2 regions of the Shewanella seohaensis genome follow, and region 1 is predicted to be linked to the other one. Evidence: predicted binding sites of a transcription regulator. Region 1 holds the regulator's gene; the other holds the start of a gene.
The links. The regulator sigma-54, encoded in region 1, starts transcription at its own class of promoters, with help from an activator protein. The targets are predictions, from matches to a motif close to GTTGGCACGNNNNTNGNNT.
Positions count from the first base shown of each region.

Region 2: flgA (flagellar basal body P-ring formation chaperone FlgA) is a predicted target of sigma-54. The motif match lies at 3,068-3,086, and genes of this name have one in related genera.

Region 1 is NZ_JAKILE010000001.1:463,064-469,171, reverse strand. It holds gene rapZ (RNase adapter RapZ) at 1-721, opposite strand, end outside; gene ptsN (PTS IIA-like nitrogen regulatory protein PtsN) at 718-1,161, opposite strand; gene hpf (ribosome hibernation promoting factor) at 1,164-1,451, opposite strand; gene L2713_RS02040 (RNA polymerase factor sigma-54) at 1,480-2,955, opposite strand; gene lptB (LPS export ABC transporter ATP-binding protein) at 3,062-3,793, opposite strand; gene lptA (lipopolysaccharide transport periplasmic protein LptA) at 3,790-4,341, opposite strand; gene lptC (LPS export ABC transporter periplasmic protein LptC) at 4,328-4,888, opposite strand; gene kdsC (3-deoxy-manno-octulosonate-8-phosphatase KdsC) at 4,885-5,436, opposite strand; gene L2713_RS02015 (KpsF/GutQ family sugar-phosphate isomerase) at 5,436-6,108, opposite strand, start outside.
Region 2 is NZ_JAKILE010000004.1:114,660-120,767, forward strand. It holds gene flgD (flagellar hook assembly protein FlgD) at 1-166, opposite strand, end outside; gene flgC (flagellar basal body rod protein FlgC) at 191-607, opposite strand; gene flgB (flagellar basal body rod protein FlgB) at 610-1,014, opposite strand; gene L2713_RS05985 (CheR family methyltransferase) at 1,159-1,998, opposite strand; gene L2713_RS05990 (chemotaxis protein CheV) at 2,100-3,020, opposite strand; gene flgA (flagellar basal body P-ring formation chaperone FlgA) at 3,223-3,930, shown strand; gene flgM (flagellar biosynthesis anti-sigma factor FlgM) at 4,006-4,332, shown strand; gene L2713_RS06005 (flagella synthesis protein FlgN) at 4,335-4,760, shown strand; gene L2713_RS06010 (LPP20 family lipoprotein) at 4,885-5,334, opposite strand; gene L2713_RS06015 (FlgO family outer membrane protein) at 5,331-5,963, opposite strand.

The DNA.
Region 1 (6,108 bases):
GATAGCTGCGATTATTACGCTCTAAGTGAGGTAACCAAGTCTCGAGTAAATTCTCGATTTGCCAGATGAACTTATTGACCAGCGGCTGGCGATTTAAAAACTCGGCAACGGGTTCATCTAAGCCGGTTAGGGGGCGCAGCTCGGGTTCCCAATGGGGATTGGGTAAAAAGCGCACATCAAACATAAAGTCGGCTTCGGTTGGCATACCATGCTTAAAACCGAAGGACTCGAAGTTGATCACCAGTTCCTTATCGACACTGCCAAGCAGGATTTGCCGCACTTGGTCGCTGAGTTCATAGATATTCAGATTCGAGGTATCTATGTAGTGATCCATCTGCTGTGACAGGGGCTCGAGCAATTTTCCTTCAAGTTTGATGGCTTCTTGCAGTGATACTCGGCTCTTAGATAAGGGATGTAAGCGCCGAGTCTCGCTGTAGCGCTTTAACAGTACTTTATCGCTGGAATTTAAGAAGAAGCTGGTAAGTTCAGTGCCCTCTGGCAGGCTTGCGAGCTGTTTGACGAGTACCTTGTCTTGCTCCGGCAGGTTACGCACGTCGACGCTGATGGCGACGAGATCGTTACTGCCCTTGAGCTGTTCGAGTAAGCTGCCAATCAGCGGCAACGGAAGATTATCGACACAATAGTAGCCGAGATCTTCAAGCACTCTTAGTGCGACCGATTTGCCTGAGCCTGAGCGCCCTGACACTATGACCAGTTTCATCCAGTGATTACCTGATAGAGTTCCGTTTCATCATGCGTCTTGCGCAATTGCTTCAATATTTGTTTGTCGCTGAGCTTTTCAGCCATGCAGGACAAAGTGCTTAAGTGCTGTTGACATTGGTCAGCAGGCACCAGCAGCGCAAATAAAATGTCGACAGGTTGTTTATCGATAGCATCAAAGGCTATCGGCTCCTCACATTTCACCAATATGGCTATGGGTTGTGTTATATCGGTTAATCGACCATGTGGAATGGCGATGCCGTTACCTATACCTGTGCTCCCCATCTTTTCGCGCGCCACTAGGCTTTCGAAGATCTCTTGAGATGAGAGGGTGGGGTACTGGGCAGCGGCTAAGTCGCTGATAAGTTCCAGTACCTTTTTCTTACTGCCCGGAGTGGCGCAGGTCGTGCATTCCGGCCGCAGTATGGTACGAAGTTCCATTGCTAGTGTTTTGTTAACTTCTCTTTGTGTTTAATAACCTGACGATCAAGCTTGTCTATCAGGACGTCTATGGCAGCATACATATCTGCATGCTCTGAAGTCGCGAAGACTTCACCACCGGTGAGGTTGATTCTCGCTTCGGCAATTTGTTGCATTTTCTCAACATTGAGCACAACGTGCACATTATTGATCTGTTCGAAATGACGTTCAAGTTTTGAAAACTTTTCCTCAACATAAGCCCGTAACGATTCAGTAATCTCGATATGGTGTCCACTCAGGTTTATTTGCATATAAACGTCCTCCGATTTCCACTTTAGGCTATAAACTTTTACGCTGATTGGAAGGGGGAATAAGCATCGCTTCTCGGTACTTCGCAATGGTTCTGCGCGCAACGTTAATTCCCTGTTCTGCCAGAAGCTGTGCCATCTTGCTGTCGCTTAATGGTTTTTTCTGGTTTTCCGCTGCAACCAGTTTCTTAATGAAGGCTCTGATTGCCGTGGATGAGCACTCACCGCCATCATCAGTCCCGACGTGGCTTGAGAAGAAATATTTTAGTTCAAAAAGTCCCTTTGGGGTATGCATGTATTTTTGTGTGGTCACCCGTGAAATGGTGGACTCATGCATTTCTACCGCCTCGGCGATATCGTTCAGGACCATAGGTTTCATGGCTTCTTCACCGTATTCGAAGAAGCCCTGTTGATATTGCACTATGCAGTTTGCCACTTTGAGCAGTGTTTCGTTACGGCTTTCAAGGCTTTTGATAAACCACTTGGCTTCTTGCAGATGCCCGCGGATAAATTGGCTATCGGCTTGGCTTTTGGTGCTGCGTGCCATGGCTGCATATTGCTGATTAACATTGATTTTTGGCATGCAGTCTGGATTTAACTCGACCACCCAGCGACCGTTTTTCTTCGACACCGATACATCGGGGATGACATATTCTTCATCAACAGGGGTGATGAGCAAACCGGGGCGAGGGTTTAAGGTTTGGATCAGCGCTATGCTGTCCCTTAACTCGTCCTCTTTAAGTTTGGTCTTACGCATCAACAACCTAAAGTCGCGGGCAGCGATCAGATCTAAATGATCTTTGATCAACATGCGGGCGTTTTCGAGGTGTGGGGTATCCGGCGAAAAATGGGAGAGTTGGATAAGCAGACATTCGCTTAAATCCCTTGCGGCGACACCAACGGGATCGAAGTGTTGAATACGCTTGAGTACGGCTTCGACTTCATCCAGTTCAATCTCTGGATTGCCCATGGCCTCGAGGATATCTTCAGTACTTTGAGTGAGATAACCTTGATCGTCGATGGCATCAATAATCGCGGTGGCGATGGCTAAGTCGGTTTCAGAGAAGGGCGTGAGGTTTTTCTGCCATTCTAAATGTTCGTACAGGCCTTCACTGGTTTCCCCTTGGAAGGGCATGTCATCTTCACGGCTGGCACCAGAACCTGAGTTTGGCGAGGCGGTAAAGACTTCATCCCAAGTGGTGTCCATGGGCAGTTCTTCGGGCAGAGATTCTTTGGTCAACGACTCGGCAATGTCCACGGTGGAATTGTCTTGTTCCTGTGGTTGGGCCGTCGTTTCGCTAAAGTCGGTATCGGCGATATCTTGCTTACGTTCGGTAGGCGCGTCGAATTGCTCCTCTTCCAGCTCGAGAAGAGGATTAGAGTCTAAGGCTTGCTGGATCTCTTGCTGCAGTTCCAATGACGACAATTGCAACAGACGAATGGCCTGTTGAAGTTGTGGCGTCATGGTTAACTGTTGACCCAGTTTGAGCTGGAGTGACGCTTTCATGTTACCGCTGATCCCTACGTTATTATTTTGAATTTAGGCCGCTTGTTATCATATTGATGGCGCTTACTAAGCCAAAATCCAAGGCTAATTGGCTCTGTTTAAGTAACTATAGCCTGAATTGTTCACCTAAGTACACAGCCCTAACTTGCTGATTGTCTAAGATCTCTGCGGGAGTTCCTTCGGCAATCAGGTTTCCGTGACTAACAATGTAGGCATGTTCACAGACGTCTAAGGTCTCGCGCACATTGTGGTCTGTGATCAGTACCCCAAGGCCTCGGCTCTTGAGTTGTTCGATGATTTTCTTGATATCGATAACCGAAATCGGGTCGACACCGGCGAAGGGTTCATCGAGCAGAATAAACTTAGGATTGGCCGCTAAAGCGCGGGCAATTTCGACACGGCGACGTTCACCGCCCGATAACGACATGCCTTGGCTATCGCGAATATGGGTGATATGGAACTCTTCGAGCAGATGTTCCAGCTCTTCTTCGCGTTGATCGCGATTGAGCTCTTTACGGGTTTGCAGTACCGCCATGATATTGTCGTGCACGCTCAGCTTGCGAAAGATACTGGCTTCCTGTGGCAGGTAACCAATACCTTTGCGGGCGCGCAGGTGCATGGGATCGGCGGTTAAATCATCATCGTCGATAAAGATATGGCCTTTATCGCTTTTGACTAAGCCCACGACCATATAGAAGGTGGTGGTTTTACCCGCGCCGTTTGGGCCGAGTAGGCCGACGACTTGACCCGTTTTCACCGTCAGGCTGACATCTTTCACAACCTGACGACTCTTATAACTCTTAGCGAGATTCTGTGCTTTTAAGGTGATTTGGGTCATTTAGAGTCCTGTTTTTTCACAGGTTTGTCCGCGGGCTGGTTCTTGAGCTCTTCCTGATAGTTGTCAGGTTGAATAATGGTAATCACGCGATCATCACCGCTACCCGTACTCTCAGCGATCAATTTTTGCTGAATAATATCGTAACGGATGAGGTTACCCGTCACTTGGCTACCCGCTTGATCTAGGCTCGCTGAGCCCGTCAAAGTTAGGGTGCGGGTCGCCATTTCGTAGCGAATTTCTTTCGCGCTCGCCGAAGCTGGGCGTCCATCGTCGAGGATCTGGCTATAAGTCGCAGGATTACCGGTTGCCACTAAAATCTTGCTGTTTTCCCCTTCGGCAGAAAATGCACGTAGTTGATCTGCATGGATTTTAATCGAGCCTTGGGTGACTTCAACCGGACCGAAGAAAATGATCTGGTTGTTTTTAATGTCCGCAGTTTGGCTAACGGCTTTAATTTTCACTTCTTGCTGTAAGTCACCAACCTTGGCGAAGGCGCTCATGCTGGTGATTAGCATTAGGCCGGCAAGTAATATGTTATTTTGCTTCATAGGTTCCTACTACCTGACTGGTCAATTGCACTTCCTGCGCGTTAAGGTCGGCATAAAGGCCTTGCCCTTGAATATTAAAATCTTTCCCTGTGACGTAAATGATGCGGTCAGAGGTCATTATCATAGTGTTGAGATCGAGTTCTAAAAAACTGGTGGACAATGTCTGTATGGGTTCACCAGGGCTGATGGCATCGATAATAACATTATTTTCTAATACAACCTTGCCGGTATCTTTGTTGAGTCGACCTTGGTCGGCTCGGATCTGCCATTTTGCTTTACCTTGGTCGGGATAGACAAGATAGACGGGCTCAGTAAAGTCGGTTTGGTTTTTTAGCTCATAGTGTTCCATGTGCTTTGCCGTGACGCGACTGTTAACTTGCCCTTGCTCATTAAACTCAATGCTGCGCAGATCTTCGATAATGTAATCGGGTCTGTCACTGACGTTCAAGCTGTCATCCGTATCGCCACCGCGTTTTTGCTGCACTTGCCAATATAGCACCAGCGCAGTACCAAAAAAGGCGATAATGGCGAGGGTCACACGACTCATATGCTCATCCCATGGGCGGAAGTGAACTTGTTTTGACTCAGCAAGAGCAGATCCGTGAGTTCCCTGAGTGCACCATGTCCACCATTCAAGTGAGTCACAAAATGGGCATGTTGACGGACATAGGGATGACCATCGGCAACACAGACGGCCAAGCCGACCACATTCATCACCGGCAAGTCGACAATATCATCACCGATATAGGCGACTTCTTCTGGGGTGACATTGTAGAGTGACAGCAGCTCTTCATAGGGAACGAATTTATTATCCACGCCCTGATAAATATGCGTCACACCCAGAGCCGTCATGCGGTTTTCGACAATTTTAGACTGGCGACCTGTTATCACGGCCAGATTAAAACCACTGGTCAATAATGAGCGCACGCCATAACCATCACGGGTGTGGAAGGCTTTGAGTTCTTCCCCTGAGTTGCTCAAATAAATGCGGCCGTCGGAAAACACCCCGTCCACATCGCAGATCAGCAGTTTAATTTTTTGCGCCCTTTGCCAAACATCGTCGCTGATGGGGCCATAAAAACCTTGCTGTGGCATTAAATCACTCCCGCTTTAACCATATCGAGCATATTGAGGGCTCCGACAGGATGATGTTCTTTATCTATCACTATCAGACCGTTGATATTTTTGGAATCCATCACTTGCAGCGCCTGCGCCGCTAAAACGTTTTCAGTAATTGTGACACAGTTTCGCGTCATCACATCGGCAATCGGCGTGGTGCGTAGGTTGACTTGGGCATCGATAACGCGGCGCAGGTCGCCGTCGGTAAAGATACCCACGAGTTTGTTTTGCTCATCGATAACCGCGGTCATGCCAAGGCCTTTCTTGGAGATCTCATACAGGGCATCGGTGATGCAGATATCGTGTTTAACCAGTGGTAAATCATCGCCGCTGTGCATCACGTTGCTGACTTTAAGCAGCAGCTTACGACCTAAGGCGCCGCCCGGATGGGACATGGCGAAATCTTCCCGGGTAAAGCCTTTGGCTTGCAGCAGCGCGATGGCGATGGCATCGCCCATGACTAAGGTTGCAGTGGTGCTTGAGGTTGGCGCAAGCCCAAGCGGGCAGGCTTCCTCTGGTACTTCAATACATAAATGAATTTTAGATAGACGCGCCATAGTGGATTCTGGCTTGCCTGTCATGGCAATCACAGGGATGGCTTTACGTTGGATAACTGGCATCAGCGCGAGGATTTCGCTCGATTCGCCC
Region 2 (6,108 bases), on a different contig from region 1:
TTGCTTCTGGCACAACAGATTCGCTGGGCAAACGGATCCCATCTAAAAATGGATTGCCGGTTGATGTACTCGTTGTGTTCGTGGTATTAGTCGCTACCGTATTCGATTGGCTCTTAGTTTGAGTCGTCTGAGCCGTATTCTGGCTAAGTTGGTTAATGAGGCTCACAGCTTACCTCCTAAATCGCGCATGTTATTTACCCATCCCAAGTGTCTGTTGCAGCATAGATTTTGCGGCTTCAGCGACTTGAACATTCATCTGATATGAGCGAGAGGCAGAAATCATATCCGCCATTTCTTCCATGACGTTCACATTCGGCTTATAAATAAAACCATCCGCATCCGCCATCGGGTGATCGGGCGAATACTCTTTTAATAGGGGTTTATCGCTCTCAACGATGCCTTTTACTGCAACACCTTGAGAAGCTTGCTGTTGGCTCTGCGCTTTGGCCATTTCAGCTTCAAAAATGGGATGACGTGAGCGGTAAGTTTTATCAATACTGCTAGAAACAGAATCGGCGTTAGCGATGTTACTCGCCGTGGTATTGAGCCTGACGGACTGGGCTGACATACCAGAGCCAGCCACATCAAAAATGCTAAATAAACTCATGATTAATCCCCTCTCAGCGCTTTTTTCATGCCGCTAAACTTACTGTCCAAAAATCCCAGAGACATTTGATATTCGAGCGCATTTTGCATAAATGCCGACTGTTCCTGTTGAATATCCACTGTATTGCCATCTCCAGTATCTGGCTGATTTGGCACACGGAACTTCACGTATTGTCCCGTTAACTGTGCGAGGCCAAAATGCTGCTCATCGCCTGTCATCTCAAGGCTATTGCGTTGCTGTTGCTGGGTTTTCGCAATATTTAAGGCCGCAGAAAAATCGACGTCACGGGCTTTATAATGTGGCGTATCGGCGTTTGCGATGTTGCTTGAAATCACTTCGGCACGTTCGGCACGTATCCCCAAAGTGAATTGGTGCACACCTAGTGCCTTATCAAAATTAATCGCCATAAAATTGCCTCCATCGTGACTCTCACGGGAATAAAGCAATTCATGTGCCAAAAAACAGAAACTATCAGAAATGTGTAGAAATGGGGTTTGGCGAGGTAAAAAATTACCGACTCATGTCGGTAATTTTTATTTAATTTCAGAATATTAAGTCTTTTTCTGGTAATAGATGCCAGGGTTGCAACGAACCATATCAAACTCATCCGTCAGACCCGCAATCGACTCTGACGCACCGAGAAAGAGTATGCCCTTCGGATTTAAAGCGGCAGCGAATTGCCGCAAAATTTTTGCTTTTGCCTCTGGGGCAAAATAGATCAGCACATTTCGACAGAAGATAATGTCGAACTTGCCGAGTAAGGTGTAACTCTCAAGTAAGTTATGGGCGCGAAAATTGACTAAACGCTTAACGTTATCCTTAACTCGCATATTGCCAGAGGGCAAAGCATCAAAAAACTGGCGCTTACGCTCCTCGGATAAGCCACGCGCTAACGCCAAACTATCGTATTCGGCATTTTTACAACGTTCCAGCATCGAAGGCGAAAGATCGGTTGCTTGAATCGAGGCGCCGCCCGGCAAAGCTCCCGGCTTCTTCTGTTGATATTCTAAGATAGTCATTGCCAACGAATAAGGCTCTTGGCCAGACGAGCAGGCAGCGGACCATATTTTTAATGGACGCCCCAACTTACTGTATTCAGGTAACAACACATTATTGAGCAACTCAAACGGATAACGGTCACGAAACCATAAGGTTTCATTAGTTGTCATGGCGTCGATCACTTCTGCCCGTAAGGCTCGCTCCGTGGGCTTCATCGAATGTTTTACCACATCGGATAACGAAGGCAGATTATATTTGCCCATCAAAGGAGCAAGACGGCTACGTACTAGGTATTGTTTATTTTCCCCCAGTACGATGCCGCTGTGTTGTTCTAGGAACAACCTAAATTGATTATATTCGGCTTCAGCGAGTGATTTGTCAGGCACATTCACGTCCTAGATCCTATAGCAAGCACCCAAATAAGTGCCAACAATCATGTAATAAGGGCTAGATTATAGCGTAAAGCGCTACTAGGCACTAACCCACACTTTCACTACAAACTTAAATGCTTGTTCACTGCTGCCGCTAATTCATCGGGATTGAATTTCGCGATAAAGTCGTTGGCACCTACTTTTTGCACCATGGCCTGGTTGAACACGCCGCTGAGTGAAGTATGCAAAACAACCTTAATATGCTTAAGTTTTGGATCGTCGCGGATTTCTGCCGTTAAGGTATAACCATCCATTTCAGGCATTTCGATATCGGAAATAATCAATGGGATTTCTTCCGCGACATTGTTCATTTCACCTGCAATCGCCTTTAACTTGTCCAATGCTTCGCGGCCATCTTTTGCCGTATCAATCTGTAAGTTTAATGATTCCAACGCGCGAATAATCTGCTTACGAGCCACAGCCGAATCATCAATCACCATAATGTGATAATGCTGACTTCTATCGATAGTGAGCTGCTCATTCACTTCTTCACTAATCGCGGTTTTTACTGGGGAGATTTCATCAAGAATCTTTTCAACATCGAGAATTTCGACTAACTCGCCTTCAATTTCAGTCACCGCCGTCAAATAGGAATAACGGCCAGCACCTTGCGGTGGCGGCATAATAGCTTCCCAATTCATGTTGATGATACGTTCAACTGAACTGACCAAGAAACCTTGCACGCTACGGTTATATTCTGAAATGATAATAAAGCAATTTTCGGTACTCGCGAGCGGACGTCCACCAGTTGCGGCACTTAAATCGATCACTGAAATAGTCGTTCCGCGAATATGTGCCACCCCTTTGACGTAGGGGTTAAGTTTAGGCAAGGCCGTTAATGGCGGACACTGCAAAACCTCTTTCACTTTGAATACGTTAATCCCAAATCGCTGACGACCATTCAACTTAAATAGCAATAGTTCTAGTCGGTTTTGACCTACGAGTTGGGTGCGTTTGTTGACTGAATCAAGAATACTCGACATAACTCTGCCTTGTTCTGTTTATATACGGCCCTAAAACTCGTTTGAGTATAGGCATATTAATTGCTTGCGTCTTGTTATCCATAACCATAGTTGAAACTGAGTCAAACTTCTGACACGAAATTTTGGCCTTAACGACACAGGACAGTTTCACGTTTGATAAAAGTATAGGTGCATTCTGGCGTTACAAGCTAGTCTCTTCATTATGAAAGTAAATTTAGTATATTTTTTATGTGTTATCGCATTATTTCTCACCTCGGCAGCCAATGCAGCTCCCGAGGTACCTAGCGTATCGGCGATATCAGAGTTAGCTAAAGCCCTTATTAATGAAAAGATTTCAGTGCCGGCGAATGCCAAAGTGGAAATCGCACCCCAACCTATCGACAACCGACTATTACCTGCACAATGTGCGTCCCCAATAAAAGTTGAACTAGCATCGGATAGGGAAATCAGCCGCAACAACACAGTAAAAGTCAGCTGTGACACACCGGATTTGGCCTACCCTTGGCAGATTTTTATGTCGGTACGTGTTGATATCTTGTTCCCTGTGGTGGTCGCCAGCGAAACACTGGCGCCAGGGGAGTTAATCAGTCCGACTCAGGTTGAAATCCGTTATATTGATCAAAATAGTTTACGCGGAATGCAATTTAGCGATACCAGCCAACTTTCAGGCGTACGGGTTAAACGCCGTGTTGCCAAAAATTTTCCCATTTTTGCCAATAACCTTTGCTTTGTCTGTAAGAATGATTCAGTGTCGATTTATGTCCGTTCCAGTAATTTTGTGCTAAAAACCGTGGGGGAAGCACTGCAAGATGGTAATATTGGTGACCAAATTAGGGTCAAAAATAGCAGCTCAAACAAGGAACTAGATGCTATAGTCACAGCCATTGGCGAAGTCGAAGTTAGAATGTAAAATAAGCTAAAGCTTTTCGTTGGGCTGCCGATACCCCAGTTAAGAAATCCCGTATACACGACGCTGGAGCCTAAAATGGCAATTGATATTAGCAAATTTAACGCCGGAGCGGCCGCGCAAGTCCGTTCAAACAGTACTAAAAAGAGCAGCGAAAGCGAGCAATCGACTCAGGTTGCGGCTAAATCGACTCAACAAAAAGGTGACTCAGTCGTCATTACGGCTCAAGCTCAACAGCTACAAGGAGCTCAAACCAAAATGGCCAGCCTACCTGAAGTCGACCAAAAGAAAGTCGCTGAAATTAAGCAAGCGATTGCCGAAGGTCGCTATAAAATTGATCCCGAAAAGTTGGCGGCCAACATTGCCAGCTTCGAAGCTGAATTGAATGACCTCAATAAAGAGTAACTATGACAGAAATAGCTAAACTGGTAGATCAACAACACGCCCATTTGGCTGTTCTTAAACAGATTATTCTTAAGGAAAAAGGCGCTTTGGTTGACCAAAACGCCGATTTGCTTTTATCGCTTGCGGAGCAAAAATCAACATGCCTGCAAGAACTCAAGGCCAACGATGACTTACTGGCCAATCACAGCGATAAATCCTTACTCACCTCGCAAGTAGAACTATCCCATAAAATGGCCGTCGTAAAAGAGGCCCTTGCCGAATGTAAGGATCTTAACGCTCAAAATGCCAGTCTCATCGAGATGAATCTGGCGAGTCTAAACCGCTTTGCCCAAGCCTTACAGGCGAGCCGAAACGCGACTACTCTGACTTATAACGATAAAGGCAGAACCTCGACTCTTTCTAGCTTAGGTAATGATTTAAAAGCATAAGTCGAGCAATAAAAAGTAAACGGGATACAAACAAAAGCCGCGCTAAAACTGAGTGCGGCTTTTGTTTATTGGTACAGCAAGGACTAGTAGTCACCCAGCACTAGCGCTAAAACCTACCCTAGCGCTAAAAATAGGTAACGTCTTTAATTCTTTGTGGGCGGCTCTGCTGTTGGTAAATTTGCCATACCTTGGCAAAATCAAGCTCCAACTCGGTGACATAGTGATCCCCTGCCGGGTAGCTTTTTACCACTCTTGCGCCGCGGATCACCCCAGTCACAGAAGCTTTAACATTGTCATCTGTCAACATCCAATCACTGACACTGCTATTGGCGGTGATCTTTTGTCCATACACTTGTTCAGCCAGTTCACGATAAGCTACAATTTTTGAGGCCTGCATCGCCATCAATACTCGTTGGGACTGCTCTTTAGCCGGTTGAGTCGCAAGCGGGGCATAACCTATGGCCGTCAACTTAGGAAAACTGCTTGGCGGTACATCTTCCCACTGAACATATTTATCTTTGGCAGCACACCCTGTCAGTAGGAGCGCCGCAACAATGAATAGGTAGCGTTTCATTTTCCATCTCCTAGCACTCGCACTTCATTCATACCAGGGCTCGACTGGCGGTATAAAATCCCATCCTGAGAGATAACTTGCTCTGAAGGCTGCATGTAATTGCTCAACTCTTTTTGGGTCACATAGGTTTGAGAGGCTGACACCACGCGATTATTACTCAGGGTGACAATCCGAGTGTTAATTGCCATGCCATTGGTCGTGGGACTCATCGTCGATACCACAATATGGTCAACGGGTAAGTTGGTCGAAAGCTTTTGCCAATCGCGCGTCAAAATAAAATCGCCATCAGCCGTCACACTCAACCCATCACCTAAATTCAAATCCACCACATTAAACATAAAGCTATGCAAAGACGTCATCAGCCCTTGCTGGAGCTGCTGCGCCAGCGCATTGGTGCTACTCAAATTCCCCACTAACACAGGCGTGGCAACAACGATAGGTTGGTCGGGACGCAAGGCATCATTCTGTTTGACTAACTCAGTCACAATGCGCTGCGCTAGATGATTAATTGTCGCCGTAGGCGGCAAACCATTGCCGTCAGCTAAGCTAGGTTTGGGCGGTGCCACGGGTTTAGTCGCACACCCAACCAGCACTAACAGTGCCAGAGGAATGAATGCACGCTTAAGCATAGGAGTAACCTCGTCATCAGTATCAATGTGGCCCAGTGGGAGCCGCAATCTTTGCCATAAAGCAAGCAAGTATTAGACCAAGTCAAAATATTGCGCTTAATGAACTCTTCAGATTATCGACAAATCTATTGATAACTTTATCCCT